One region of the Bradyrhizobium sp. 160 genome, then DNA from elsewhere that is predicted to be linked to it. Evidence: riboswitches for the same ligand, from Rfam matches in the RefSeq annotation. Region 1 holds a riboswitch; the other holds the start of a gene.
The links. Region 1 has a riboswitch for cobalamin ahead of IVA98_RS14650 (energy-coupling factor ABC transporter permease). Riboswitches for the same ligand answer to the same signal wherever they lie in the genome.
Positions count from the first base shown of each region.

Region 2: linked by a shared signal. The riboswitch ahead of metE (5-methyltetrahydropteroyltriglutamate--homocysteine S-methyltransferase) and the one ahead of IVA98_RS14650 (energy-coupling factor ABC transporter permease) in region 1 are both predicted to bind cobalamin.

Region 1 covers NZ_JADPKD010000034.1:170,342-177,623, reverse strand. Annotated here, with positions in the region: gene cobJ (precorrin-3B C(17)-methyltransferase) at 1-361, shown strand, start outside; gene IVA98_RS14680 (cobalt-precorrin-6A reductase) at 337-1,083, opposite strand; gene cbiT (precorrin-6Y C5,15-methyltransferase (decarboxylating) subunit CbiT) at 1,082-2,263, shown strand; gene IVA98_RS14670 (cobalamin biosynthesis protein) at 2,260-2,628, shown strand; gene cobM (precorrin-4 C(11)-methyltransferase) at 2,625-3,407, shown strand; gene IVA98_RS14660 (cobyrinic acid a,c-diamide synthase CobB) at 3,407-4,714, shown strand; gene cobA (uroporphyrinogen-III C-methyltransferase) at 4,711-5,442, shown strand; cobalamin riboswitch at 5,488-5,708, shown strand; gene IVA98_RS14650 (energy-coupling factor ABC transporter permease) at 5,746-6,423, shown strand; gene cobF (precorrin-6A synthase (deacetylating)) at 6,469-7,218, shown strand; gene cobT (nicotinate-nucleotide--dimethylbenzimidazole phosphoribosyltransferase) at 7,229-7,282, shown strand, end outside.
Region 2 covers NZ_JADPKD010000014.1:13,175-20,456, reverse strand. Annotated here, with positions in the region: partial or broken gene IVA98_RS08135 (EAL domain-containing protein) at 629-1,842, shown strand; gene IVA98_RS08130 (4Fe-4S binding protein) at 2,461-2,664, shown strand; gene IVA98_RS08125 (hypothetical protein) at 3,401-3,568, shown strand; cobalamin riboswitch at 3,741-3,940, shown strand; gene metE (5-methyltetrahydropteroyltriglutamate--homocysteine S-methyltransferase) at 4,041-6,356, shown strand.

The DNA of each region.
Region 1 (7,282 bases):
GCCGCTCGGCCATGATTTCTGTGCGATCAATCTTTCCGACAATCTGAAGCCCTGGGCGGTGATCGAGAAGCGCCTGCGGCTTGCGGCGGAGGCCGATTTTGCCATTGCGATGTACAATCCGCGTTCGGCGAGCCGAGCGGAGGGATTTGGCCGCGCGCTTGCGGTGCTGAAGGAGTCCGGTTGCGGCGAGCGCCTGATGATCTTTGCCCGCTCGATCAGCGCGCCCGATGAAGAGATCGAGACCGTCGCTCTGAACGAAGCGACACCCGAGATGGCCGACATGCGCACGCTGGTGATCGTCGGCAATTCGCAGACGCGCCGCGTCGGCCGCTGGGTCTATGCGCCGAGGCAGGTCCGATGACCGAGCCACTGCATAACCTCGGAAACGCTCTCCACCCGCAACCGCTCGGGCAGGTTTGGTCGCGAGATCAGGATCACGGGCAGGCCGAGCATGCGGGCCGCATCGATCTTGGCGCGCGCACCGTCTCCGCCGGAATTACGGGCAACGATCCAAGTGATCCCGCGCCCCCGCAGCAGCTCCAGCTCGCTATGAAGCGTGAACGGCCCGCGCGACACGATCACGTCGGCCGGAAAGGGCAGGGTTGTTTCGGGCGGATCCACGAAACGCAGCGTGTAGCGATGCTGCGGCGTCATCGCAAATGGCGCGATGTGTTGGCGGCCGATCGCGAGGAACACTTTGGCCGGCCTTTCGGGCAGCGTCGCGACGGCGGCGTTGACGTCGACGACCTCGATCCAGTTGTCGCCAGGCGCTTTGGTCCAGGGCGCGCGCTCCAGCGCAATCAATGGCGTGCCCGTCTCCGCGCAGGCTTCGACCGCATTGCGGCTCATCTCCGCCGCGAAGGGGTGGGTCGCGTCGACCACATGCGTGATGCCTTCACGACGAAGGTATTCGGCAAGCCTGCCCACGCCGCCGAAGCCGCCGATGCGGGTCGGCAGCGGCTGATCGGCGGGCGTGCGGGTGCGACCGCCATAGGAATAGACGGCCTTGATGCCCGCGCGCGCGATCGCCGCGGCGAGCAGGCTCGCATCGGCTGTTCCGCCCAGAACGAGGGCGCGCATCATGGCTGATCCCTGGCTGACCATCATCGGTATCGGCGAAGATGGCCTTGCCGGGCTGTCCGAAGCAAGCCGAAAGGCGCTTGCCAAGGCAGAAACCGTCTTCGGCGGCGAGCGTCATCTTGCGCTTGCGCAAGTTGGCAGCCGCGGCCGTCCGTGGCCGGTGCCGTTCGATGCAGATATGGTGCTGAGCTGTCGCGGCCGGCCGACGGTCGTGCTCGCCTCAGGCGATCCGTTCTGGCATGGCGCCGGTGCAAGTCTTGCCGACAAGCTGCAGGCTGGCGAGTGGATTGCGCACTCCGCGCCGTCGACGTTCTCGCTCGTCGCCGCGCGGCTTGGCTGGCGTCTGGAATCGGTGATCTGTCTTGGACTTCACGCTGCGCCATTCGAACGTCTCGTGCAGCATCTGGCGCACGGGGCGCGGATCATCTGTCTCGTCCGTAATGGCAAAGCGGCCGGCGATCTCGCGAACTGGCTAACCGAGCGCGGCTGGGGCCCTTCCGCATTCTGGACTCTCGCCGCGCTTGGCGGGCCGAATGAAAGCGTCAGAGAGTATCGCGCTGACAGCTTTACGCGCGCTTCGTCCGGAAACCTCGTTGCGGTTGCGCTGGAGGCGAAGGGCGGGCAGGGGCTGTCTCGCGGTTCGGGCCTGCCGGACGATCTCTTCGCTCACGACGGCCAGATCACCAAGCGGCCGATGCGCGCCTTGGCGCTCTCGGCGCTGGCGCCGTGTCCCGGCAGGACGCTGTGGGACATCGGCGCCGGTTCGGGCTCGATCTCGATCGAGTGGGCGCTGTGCGGCGGAACGGCGGTGGCCATTGAGGCGCGTGATGATCGAACTGCAAACATCCGCAGCAACGCGGCCGCGTTTGGACTGGAGCATCGGATCACGGTCATCGCGGGCGAAGCACCCGATGCTCTGACAGCGCTGGACGCGCCGGACGCTGTCTTCGTCGGCGGCGGCCTCGATGGCGCGATGTTTGACGCCATCTGGTCGCGGTTGGCGCCTGGGGCGCGGCTCGTCGCGCATGCGGTGACGCTGGAGACAGAGGCGCTGCTCGGCGAACTGCACCAGCGCCACGGCGGCGAGCTGATGCGGGTGGAGATCGCGCATGCAGCCCCACTCGGCCGCTACCGGTCATGGGAGGCGGCGCGGCCGGTGGTGCAATGGAGTGTGGTCCGATGAAAGTTGCCGGGCTCGGATTCAAGAAGGATGTGACGCTGGCTTCACTGCGCGAGGCGCTGCTGGCCACCGGCGGTTTCGAAGGCCTTGCTGCGGTGGCAACCGTCAGCGACAAGGCCGATGCCGAAGCGCTGAAGCAGCTCGCGCGCGAATGCGGTGTGCCGATCAAGGCTGTTCCTGCCGATGTGCTTGCGAGCGTCGACACGCCGACGCAGTCGAAGCTTATTGCGGAAAAGTTCGGCACGGGATCAGTCGCCGAAGCCGCGGCGCTTGCCGCGGCTGGCCCTCGCGCGCGGCTGATTGCGAGGCGGGTTGTCTCGCAGGATCGCACCGCGACCGCCGCGATTGCGGAAGGAGACGGCTTATGACCGTGCATTTCATCGGGGCCGGCCCGGGCGCGCCCGATTTGCTGACCTTGCGCGGCCGCGACCTGATCGCCGCCTCTCCACTGTGTCTCTATGCCGGCTCGCTTGTGCCGGCGGGTGTGCTGGCGCATTGCCCGCCGGGCGCGCGGATCGTCAACACCGCGCCGCTGTCGCTCGACGAGATCATCGCCGAGATCGTCGCCGCGCACGCGGACGGCAAAGACGTCGCCCGTCTGCATTCCGGCGATCTCTCGATCTGGTCGGCGATGGGCGAGCAGCTCCGCCGCCTGCGCGCGCTCGGCATTCCCTATTCGGTCACGCCGGGCGTGCCGTCCTTCTCGGCTGCTGCCGCTGCGCTGGAGACCGAACTGACGCTGCCTGGTCTCGCCCAGACGGTCGTGCTGACGCGCACGCCGGGCCGGGCCAGCGCCATGCCCGAGGGCGAGAAGCTTGCTGCGTTCGCCGCGACGGGCGCGGTGCTCGCGATCCATCTGTCGATCCATCTGCTCGACAAGCTCATCGCCGAGCTGACGCCGCATTACGGCGCAGACTGCCCGGTCGCGATCGTCTGGCGCGCGAGCTGGCCGGACCAGCGCATCGTCCGTGCCACACTGGCAACGCTCGATGCGGCTGTAGGCAGCGAGATGGAGCGCACCGCGCTGGTCCTGGTCGGCAGGACGCTGAACGCCACGGATTTTGACGAGAGCCGCCTCTATGCCGCCGACTATGATCGCCGCTATCGGCCGGTTGGCGCCGAGCCGCGCTTCCCGGAGGCGTCCTGATGGCGGCAGGTCTCGTCATCTCCGCACCGGCCTCGGGGGTCGGCAAAACCACGCTGACGCTGGCGCTCGCCCGCGCTTGGCGCAATCGCGGCTTGAACGTGCAGTGCTTCAAGAGCGGGCCCGACTATATCGATCCCGCCTTTCACGCTGCGGCGACGGGACGGGCCTCCGTCAATATCGATAGCTGGGCGATGGATCGCGGGGCGATCGCGCATCTCGTCAGCCGCGGCGCGGATGCCGACGTCGTGCTCGCGGAGGGCTCGATGGGCCTGTTCGACGGCGTCGCCGCGCGCGGCGTCTCCGGCACCGGCGCCACCGCAGACATCGCCGAGATGCTGGGCTGGCCCGTGCTGCTGGTGATCGATCCCTCCGGCCAAGCGCAGACCGCGGCAGCAATTGCCGCGGGCCTTCGCGACTACCGCCCTGGCGTGCGCCTTGCCGGCGTGGTGCTCAATCGTGTCGCCAGCCCGCGCCACGAAGATCTCGTGCGTCGCGCGCTGAGAGACGCCGGCATCGCCGTGTTCGGCGCATTGCCGCGCCATGCCGAGATTGGTCTGCCGAAGCGCCATCTCGGCCTGGTGCAGGCCGAGGAGCAGGCCGGGATCGGCAAGCTGATCGACGAGGCCGCGCGCTTCGTTGCCGAGCATGTCGATCTCGATGCGGTGCTGCGGGCGGCCGCCAACTGGTCGCCGGCAGCGAGCAATGGTTTGAACGTGACGCCGCCCGGGCAGCGCATTGCGCTCGCCCGCGATGCGGCGTTCTCCTTCGTCTATCCGCACATGCTGGAGGCCTGGCGCGCGGCCGGCGCCGAGATCGTGCCGTTCTCGCCGCTGGCCGACGAACCGCCTGACGCGAGCGCCGATGTCTGCTGGCTGCCCGGCGGCTATCCCGAGCTTCATGCCGGCAAGATCGCGGCCAACGCACGCTTTCGCAGCGGCGTGCGGTCCTTCGCCGAGACACGGCCGGTCCACGGCGAATGCGGAGGCTATATGGTGCTGGGGACCGCTTTGACCGATGCCGATGGCGTGCGCCATGAGATGGCGGGGCTGCTCGGCCTGGAGACCAGCTTTGCCAAGCGCCGCATGCATCTGGGCTATCGTCTCGCCGAACTGGCCACGCCGATGCCGGGGCACCGGGCCGGCGCACGCCTGCGCGGCCACGAGTTCCATTATTCGACGATCATCGCCCAGCCCGACACGCCGCTGGCCGTGGTCCACGACGCAACCGGCGCGGTCATTGCCGAGACCGGCTCGCGGCGGGGCCAAGCCACCGGCACGTTCTTCCATCTGATTGCGGAGGACCGGTGAGCGGTTTTGTCAGTTTCGTCTCCGCCGGCCCCGGCGACCCCGAACTCCTCACGGTGAAGGGGACTGCACGGCTGCGCGAGGCCGACGTCGTGCTCTATGATGATCTTGCCTCCGGCGCGATCCTCGATCTCGCCCGTCCCGGCGCCAATCTCGTCGCGGTCGGCAAACGGGCAGGGCGGCCCTCGACCAAGCAGCACCACGTCAACCGCCTCTTGGTTGACTATGCCGCAACTGGCGCGCGCGTGGTGCGGCTGAAGTCTGGGGACGCCGGCATTTTTGGCCGGCTCGAGGAGGAGCTCGAGACGCTGCGCGAGGCCGGCATCGGCTACGAGATCATTCCCGGCGTCACATCCGCCTGCGTCGCCGCCGCGCAAGCCGGCATCCCCCTGACCCGGCGCCACACCTCGCGGCGGGTGCAGTTCGTGACCGGGGCCGACGTCACCGGCGAGCTGCCGCAAAACCTGAATTGGGTGGCGCTGGCAGATCCGGAGGCAACCACCGTGGTTTATATGGGTCGGCGCACCTTTCCGGCCCTTGCCGCAAAATTGATCGAGCATGGCCTCGCCGCAGATACGCCGGCGCTGTTTGCGGAATCTCTTGGCCGTTCCGACGAGCGGCTGGTGCGCACCACCATTGTCGAGCTTGCCGAGCAGCTTGCCCGCGGCGGCGCCGCTTCCACCGCCGCCGTCATCCTGTTCGGGGCGCTGGCAGGAGACGATCTGTCATGATGGCCGCGGCCGCCCTTGGCCCCTTGACGCCCGGCTCGCGAAAGGGGCACACAGGAGAGGCATGGTGCTCGACGCGGCGCAAAGCGCCGGAGCATAATCGGGAATGGGGGCGGGCGGACCCAGTTGCGGCGCCCAAATCCCCAGCCGCCCCCGCGACTGTAAGCGGTGAGGGGCTCCGATCAGCCACTGGGCCGCAAGGCTCGGGAAGGCCGGAGAACCGCAAGTGAACCGCGAGCCAGGAGACCGGCCCTGCACGTTTTGAGGCCAAGGCCGTCGGGTGTGACGGCAGGAAGGATCTGAGCCATGCATATCGAACCCGGAATCGTGACGGGCGCCAAGCTCGTGTTGAGTTACGCAACCGGCATCGCCGCAGGCGGCGTTGCCTTGAAGCTCGCCGTGGGGACCGTGCGCGAGCAGGGCATCGGCTCGTTCGCGACGCGCACGCTCGCCACCACCGGCCTCGTCTTCAGCTTCTTCCAGGTGCTGCCGCACTTCCCGGTTGGCGTCTCCGAGGTGCACTTCATCCTCGGCTCGACGCTGTTCCTGCTGTTCGGTGCTGCGCCCGCCGCCTTCGGCCTTGCGTTCGGGCTGCTGCTCCAGGGCGTCTTCTTCGTGCCGACCGACCTGCCGCAATACGGCATGAACATCACGACACTCCTGGTGCCGCTGTTCGCGATTCAGGCGCTGGCCACGCGGATCATTCCGCGCAACACCGCTTACGTCGATCTGCAATACCGCCAGGCGCTGGCGCTCTCGACCGCCTATCAGTCCGGCATCGTCGCCTGGGTGGCGTTCTGGGCCCTCTATGGCTCCGGCTTCGGCGCGACCAACCTCGCCAACATCGCGGCGTTTGCGGCATCCTATGCGCTGGTCATCGTGATCGAGCCGCTCGCCGATCTCGCGGTGCTGGCGCTGGCGAAGTCGCTGCGCGGTGTCACCGCGCCCGGCCTCGTCACGCCGCGCCTTCATAACGGCGCTTGAGAGACAAGCGAAGGGCGGCCGGTGCGGCCGCCCTTCGCGCTCGCGATGCTCACGCTTTCCTTAATAGGCATCGGTTGCGGCGATCCCGGGCAGCTCACGCGCGCCGCGGCCCGTGCCATCAACGCCGCCGATCTCGTCCTGATCCCGCGCAAGGGGACGGCGAAATCTGATCTCGCAGATCTCAGGCGGACGATCTGCGCGGATGTGCTCACCAGCGCGAGCACGCGCATCGCCGAGTTCGACTTGCCAGTGCGGGACACGACTGAGGCGGACTACCACAAGGGCGTGGACGATTGGCACGATGCCGTGGCGGCAACCTGGTCGCAAACCATCGCAAATCATCTCGGCGGCGAGGGCAAGGTCGCGCTGCTGATCTGGGGCGATCCTTCGCTGTACGATTCCTCGCTGCGCATTGCGCGGCGGCTCCATCCGTTGCCGACGATCGAGGTCGTGCCCGGCATCACCTCGATCCAGGCGCTGTGCGCCGCGCATGCGCTGCCGCTCAACGATATCGGCGAGCCATTCCTGGTCACGACGGGGCGGCGCTTGCGCGAAGGCGGCTGGCCACAAGGGGTCGATACCGTCGCTGTGATGCTCGACGGCGGCACGGCGTTCCAGTCGCTCGATCCGGCTGGTCTCCACATCTGGTGGGGCGCCTATCTTGGCATGCCCGATCAGATCGTCATGTCCGGTGCGCTGGCCGAAATCGGCCCGCGTATTGTCGCTGCGCGGCAGCAGGCGCGCCAGCGGCATGGCTGGATCATGGACAGCTACATTCTCAAGCGCACGCGTTAAGCGAGGCAGCATGCTCCCCGAATGGGTCTACCAAGAGTGTCCCGACATCTCCGCGATGCACCGC
Region 2 (7,282 bases), on a different contig from region 1:
GGGGCAGGCCTTGCGCTTCAGCGCCAACACGAACACCCGTTAGTTAGATGAGGATATCCATGCTTCAGAAGGATACAGAAAACGCAACTGAGAGCAACTATCAAGCTCGACAGGGAATAGGACGTCCGCACTCGCTATCAGCAACAGAGGTGAGGTAAGTGCAAGCTGTTGCCGTTCTCAGAATCGACTGCGGCTTGACCTGCTGCGAACTCATGATGGACTTCCTTCGATTGGAAAGGAAATCCACGAGACGGCACATTCGCGCGTGGGCAGGCCGGCCATGAAGATCAAACATTTCGTAAGAGTGATTTCCGATCATCACTCACGAGCGACTCGATTCAGTAGATCTTGCGGCATGGTAATTGCCGTGCCATAGGGCGCATCAGCTCCGCGCGTCCGAAGGTGAGATTCCCCACACTCGTGTGCGTCACTCGTACAAGGTTGCGCGAGGCGGGAGAGGTATCATACGCGTGCGCCCGACAAAATCGTCTGAACAACATCGCGAAAGATTTTGCACGCTAATGCACTATCTTAAGCTTACCTCGAAGAATCGAAAGATAATGGCAAGCACAGCTTGTTTACCTTCCCTCCTCGTTTAAGGGACCGTCACGGAACGGGAGTGGTTGCAATGGAGCATGGGCAGGCCGAACTAGTCGGAGGAAAACCTGTAATCTTCGGACAGCGTAAGGTGCGGCCGCGAGCGTGCGTGGCCGTCGGCAAGCGGCATCTGCGCGCCTTTCTTCGGGATGTGCTGGAGGATATCGGGTTTGTTATCAGCGAATGCGGGACTGCTGACGAGCTGTCGCACGTACTCGGCACCGACTTCCCTGATCTGATCTGCTCGGCATTGGCTCGGATCGCATCGAGCCTGGACGATTGCTCGAGATACTCGTACGCGAAGGATTTGCAGGCGGAGTGCTGGCGTTCGGCGCCCGCGAGTCGATCATCATGACGGCAGTGCAGCAGGTCGGGGGCGAATATGGACTTGATATGCTGCCGCCGCTGAGGACGCCGTTTGCAGCCGAGACGCTGCGCGATCGGGTCGCCATGCTCTTGCCCAGAGAGCCGGCGCCCCGTCCCGCGGTCCATGTCGGGGAAGCCTTACACGCTGGGTGGCTTGAGCTCTGGTATGAGCCGAAGTTTGACGCGTGTACCCTCAGCCGCCGCGGCGCCGAGGCGCTTGTGCGAATGCGGCACCCGACCTGGGGCGTTGTTCCACCGGCCTATTTCATCGCGGAGGCTCACGATCCGCATTTCAGGGAGTTGTCGCAGTTCGTGATCGACCGCGCGATCAAAGATTGGCAGTATCTTCTGGAGCAGCAAACTTCGATCGATCTCTCCATCAATCTCCCGGCAGCATTCCTGATTGACCCGCAAGCGGTACGCGATCTCTGTCAGCGCATGCCCTCGCACCCCGCTTTCGGCGGCTTGACGATTGAAATCGATAGCGAGGAAGCGATCCAGAACCTAGATCTCCTGATCGAGGTCGCACGTGAGGTTCGCTTTCACAACATTGGCCTTGCAATCGACAATGTCGGCGCCAATTGGCCGCAGCTGATGGGGATGGAAAAATTCCCGTTCATGAAATTAAAAGTGGACCGGCAGTACGTCGCCGGTTGCGGAAATGGACCCCCGAAGCGAACGGTGTGCCGCCATATCGTCGATCTAGCCAAAGAGTACAGCGTGCGCACCGTCGCCGCAGGTGTGGAGAGCCACGCCGACCTGATCGCTGTGACCGAACTCGGATTCGACCTTGCGCAGGGCCATCTGTTTGGAAAGGCCATGCCGCTGAAGCAATTTGCACAGTCATCTTTCAGCCTTGTTCCACTTCGTCCAAAATAGTTGCATGAGGAGTGGCTGAGCAGAGCCAGGCAAAGCGTACCAGCGCTCGCCCGCGCCGCCATGCCTACTCGGCACCAGGCATGCGGCTGACTGCAATTAAATCGGTCACTTTGCAAAGCCAGTAACGCTTCTCCCGGCGGAACTTCATTTCCCTCCGAAGCGATGCCGAAAGTTATTGTAGCACAAACCCTTTTTATCAGGCCTCCAGCGAGTCAATCCGCGGAGTTAACGTTGCAGCCGTGAGCGAGGCTTGCACAAAACCTCCAGTCAGGGCGTGTGACCGGAGGTTTGCCGAGATCCGGGGTAGACGTGCGTCGGCTCGCGGCTTTTAGTCGCGCCGCCGGTTTCGGAATCGTCGAGCGTCGCTTGGCCCCGCGCTGCCATGCAAGACAAACGACGGAAGCGCCCAGCGGTCGAGTCGCGACTGACTCTCGGAGTAGGGCCTGAGGGCTCGCATAGCTTGAAATTGAAGTGGCCCGTTGCTGTCGCAGATGCAACATCGTCTCAGACCCGGGACAGCACCCCTGGGCAAATTGCCCATCATTGAGCGCGTCTGTCCTTGGCACGGCATTTGAAAGGGATCGCCAATGGCATCGCTCGCCTAAGGAGTCGGAAGGCATGGCTTACAAGATCGTCGCTTCGCAATGCACCGTTTGTGGGGCATGTGAGTTCGAGTGTCCCAACGCGGCGATCAGCCTCAAGCGCGACAATTACGTTATCGATGCCAAAAAGTGTACGGAGTGCGAGGGCCATTCCGACACGCCGCAATGCGCGGTGGTCTGTCCGGTGCCTGACACCTGTGTCCCGTCTAAGACAGCATAAGCAGCCCGCGTCCAGAAGGCTTCACCGCTCGATTTTGCGAACGAAGTAATAGATGTCGCGCTTGAGAAGGCCGCCGACCGCGTGGGGCGCATCGAGGTCGATCAACATCGTTATGAGTTTAAGGCGCTGATCGACTCCGAGAAACCATCGAAGGGCTCTGTCAGAGAACACCGTCAAATTTGTCTCGAATAAGGACAAAGCCGCCTCGATGCTCCAGTCGCCGCGTTGGGGCTTATCGTCGCTGGCTGACGAGACGAGGCGAGGTGGACGGGCGTCGACATCCCAAGATCGACTTGCAGGATATCTAAAGCTACGTCACGGCCGAAGCCGAAGAGACGGTCTCCACGCGCGACGAGATCGGTCCGGAGATCTTGAAGACATACGAGAAGCTCGGCATCCGCGCACCATGCACGAGTGCATGGAGCCTAGGGTCATAGCAGATCCCCGCCGCCCGCGCTCTCGCCGCTTACTCCAGTTTCGCAAGTCAGCGTGCATCCTGAGGTCCGGAACTGTTCCTGCGATGTCGCGCATGCCAACGTCCAGGCTGCACTACTCGCCAGCGGCGACGGAAACAACGAAGGCGCGCCAAAGTCGCTCAGCACGTAAGTGCTTGGCGCACCGAGGAGATCATCTTGACAACGCCACGGAGGCGATCGAGCTCGCGGCTCGTCGCGGGGTCCGCCGAACACAGGCAGTCCGACCTGATCATCCGTGCGATCCTGGAGCAATCCCGGCCTTGGCAATTCCTAAGGAGCCTCATGGCGCTGTGTTCAAGCGGATGTCGGCCGAGCATGATCGCAACTTCCTCACGGGCGAGTTCGAGAAGCTGCTGACGGAAAAGAGCAGGCTTGTCGCGATCACGCAGATGTCGAAGCGCCCAGCGCATTCGTTCTGCTCGCGTTAGCTCACGACTACGCCAAGAGGGCGTTGAGCGCCGCATGAAGCGGAGGCTTCACAGATCCACGCGTTTTTACCAGGCCGGGAGTAAGACCGTTGTGCCCTACCTGGTACAGCTGGCAATCGCTTGGGCAATATCGCGGCAACACTTAGTAGGTTGACGGATCGATCCTCGTGCGTCTAATGCCAGCCGTCGTGGTCTTCGGATTTCGTTTGATCCGGAGCTAAGAGGGAAGCCGGTGCAATGCCGGCGCTGCCCCCGCAACTGTAAGCGGCGAGCCGATGTCCAACGAAGTCACTGAAGCCATGCGGCTTTGGGAAGGCCGGACAGCAGCGACGACCCGCGAGCCAGGAGACCTGCCTCGACAATATATCGTCCACGGGCGGGGTGTCCCGGTGTGCGCCAAGCAGCTGTCGCTCACGCGATATTCGCTGCACGCGTCCGCCATGGCCTTTGCCCCAATTATGGGGTCTGATCTATGTCTATTCTTTCGCTTCCCGTTGCCACATTGGGGACGTCACGCATCGGCCCACGACGCGAACTCAAGTTCGCGCTCGAGAGCTACTGGGCGGGAAACTCCAGCGAAGCCGAGCTCCTCGAGGCGGGGAGTGGACTTCGTGCCGCTAATTGGGCACGGCAGAAATCCTGCGGTGTGACGGTCATTCCTTCCAATGACTTCTCGCTCTACGACCAGGTGCTCGATAACAGCGTAATGGTCGGAGCCATTCCCGACGTCTACGGCTGGACCGAAGGTCCTGTGTCGCTCAAGACCTACTTCGCCATGGCACGTGGCGCTCAGGACGGTGATCACACTCAGCATGGGCCTGGCGTAGCAGCACAGGAAATGACGAAGTGGTTCGATACCAACTACCACTACATGGTGCCGGAATTTCACCAGGATCAGATCTTTAAGTATTCCTCTCGAAAGCCGATCGAGGAATATGAGGAGGCAAAAAGCCTCGGCTACCAAACGCGCCCCGTCTTAGTTGGCCCAGTCACTTTCCTGAAGCTCGGCAAAAGCGCAAATCCCGCATTCAATCCGCTGTCGCTGCTTGATAGGCTCCTCCCAGTCTATGTCGATGTTCTCCGCGAACTAGCCTCGCGCGGTGCGGAATGGGTTCAGCTCGACGAGCCATGCCTGGTGATGGACGTCGACGAAGCGTCGCGGGCGGCCGTCCGCCGGGCCTATGCTCATTTCGCAAAGCTTGTGCCGGCCCTTAAAATCATGTTGGCCACATATTTCGGGGCTATCGGCGACAATCTTGAAACAGCCCTTGCCTTGCCCGTTGCCGGGCTTCATGTCGATCTGGTTCGGGCACCCGACCAATTGGACGCAATTGTCGCCACAGCCCGCAGAGATCTCGTGGTCTCGCTAGGCGTCGTTGATGGTCGCAACGTCTGGCGCTCCAATCTTGCGGCGCTGCTCGACCAACTTGCCCCTTTGGTCAAAAAGCTGGGTAGGGACCGTGTTCAGATTGCTCCTTCCTGCTCGCTGCTTCATGTTCCGATCGACATTGAGCTAGAGACCGATCTCGATCCCAATCTGAAGACGTGGCTGGCGTTCTCAGTTCAGAAGATCAAGGAACTTTCGATATTGGGCAAAGCGCTGGCCGGCCATGCTGCCGAGGTGGCCGATGAACTTGCGCTTTCCGAGGACGCAGCCGTGACCCGCGAAACATCGCCCGAGATCCACAATGCGAATGTCGCGGGACGAATGGCCGCGATCGACGATAGCATGCGTCGCCGTCGCAGTGCGTTCACCGAGCGTGCCGACGTCCAGCGGGCCGCGTTCGCATTACCGATGTTTCCAACGACAACCATCGGATCCTTCCCGCAAACGGTCGACGTCCGGAATGCGCGTGCGGCTCATGCGCGGGGAGCGCTGAATGACGCGCAGTACGAGCAGCTTCTGAAAGCGGAGACAGCCCGTACCGTGCAGTGGCAGGAAGATATCGGCCTGGACGTGCTCGTACACGGTGAGTTCGAGCGCAATGACATGGTTCAATACTTTGCCGAGCAGCTGTTGGGATTCGCTTTCACCAAGCACGGCTGGGTTCAGTCTTATGGGTCGCGGTACGTTCGTCCGCCTATCCTGTTCGGAGATGTCTCCCGGCCGAAGCCGATGACCGTTGAATGGTGGCGCTACGCGCAGTCTCTGACCAAGAAACCCGTCAAGGCTATGCTGACCGGACCGGTGACGATCCTGAACTGGTCGTTTGTCCGCGACGACATCTCGCGGAGCGAGACATGCCGTCAGATCGCTCTTGCGATCCGAGATGAGGTGATCGATCTTGAGGCGGTTGGAGCGACTATGATCCAGATCGACGAGGCTGCGTTGCGGGAGGGATTGCCGCTACGCAAATCGCAGTGGAGGAACTATCTCGATTGGGCAGTGGACAGCTTCCGCGTTTGCTCGTCCGCTGTCGCCGACGGAACTCAGATCCATACCCACATGTGCTATTCCGAGTTCAACGAAATCATCGATGCGATCGCAGCAATGGATGCTGACGTCATTTCAATCGAGACGTCGCGTTCTAAGATGGAATTGCTCGAGGCCTTCAAGAGCTACAAATATCCCAATGAGATCGGGCCCGGCGTCTATGACATTCATTCACCGCGCATTCCCGCAGCGGCGGAAATCAAACAGCTGATTGTGTTGGCGCGGCAGCGAGTTTCCGATCGGCAGCTCTGGATCAATCCCGACTGCGGACTGAAAACTCGAAGCTGGGAGGAGGTGCGTCCCGCGCTCGTCAATATGGTGGCCGCCGCACGCGAGTTGCGGGCTGAGCCATGATGGTGCGGAGCGTTTCGCAAACGCGTTTGTGAACAAGATGCACGCGCTTTGGGGGCTTACGATGTCCTTGCGAGCTCCCAAAGTACCCAGCGCCTCGGAATGCCGGCGGGCGTCGGCGGAGGCGGTCGCATACAGCCGGCGACAAGCTCGATTCTCGACCCGACGGCCGACAGCATGCCGGCGACGTCCGATCAGGTCACAGATTGCGACGTCATTAACGCTCCACGCGAAGCACAGCCCTACTTTTTCATTTATCCATCGCGTGGATGCGTCCCATCACAACAATCTATTTTACCGTCCTTTACGGAACGTCACACGAAATTCGCCTCCTGGCACGCGCTCCGGGAAAGGTAATCGAGCGTTGTTGATGTTGGGGGCGTGCCAAATGCTGCTGCGCGACGGCAAACTGCCGCTTGTGTTTCAGGGCACGGCAGCCAAACCGCTTGCGCGAAGGATCCCAGCTCGATCAAGGCACTGACGTCCCAACCGGACAGCGGGCGAGTGGTGGACAAGTCGTGAAGTTTCCGACAGGAGCGGAAGGCAAGCGGCTCCAGATTTCGCGCGGAGTGATATCCGTTTCTCCTTTTTTGACGGCGAATGCCCTCGCCGAAATCGATCGCCGGTAAGTCCTCCCTACTGACGAAAGCTGGTGCGATGCATAAAGCAGCGTCGTTCCTGCGTGACTTTCGCCCGGCCTCCGGAGGAGGCCGGGCTTTTTTTGGTGCGCCAGGCATGGCGCGGACCGCGTGACTGGCGCGATTCGACCGGAGCAGTGTCCGGTCCTGACTTGGAGGTCAGAGGAGTCCTTTCCTGGGCACCACGCTTTTCTGGATCGCAAACAAATCCAGATAGATAAGCCTTTTCAGAGTGTTGCGTTGGCCCCGACTGTGTAACAATGGGGTGTAACATTGCTGTTCAGGGTTGCG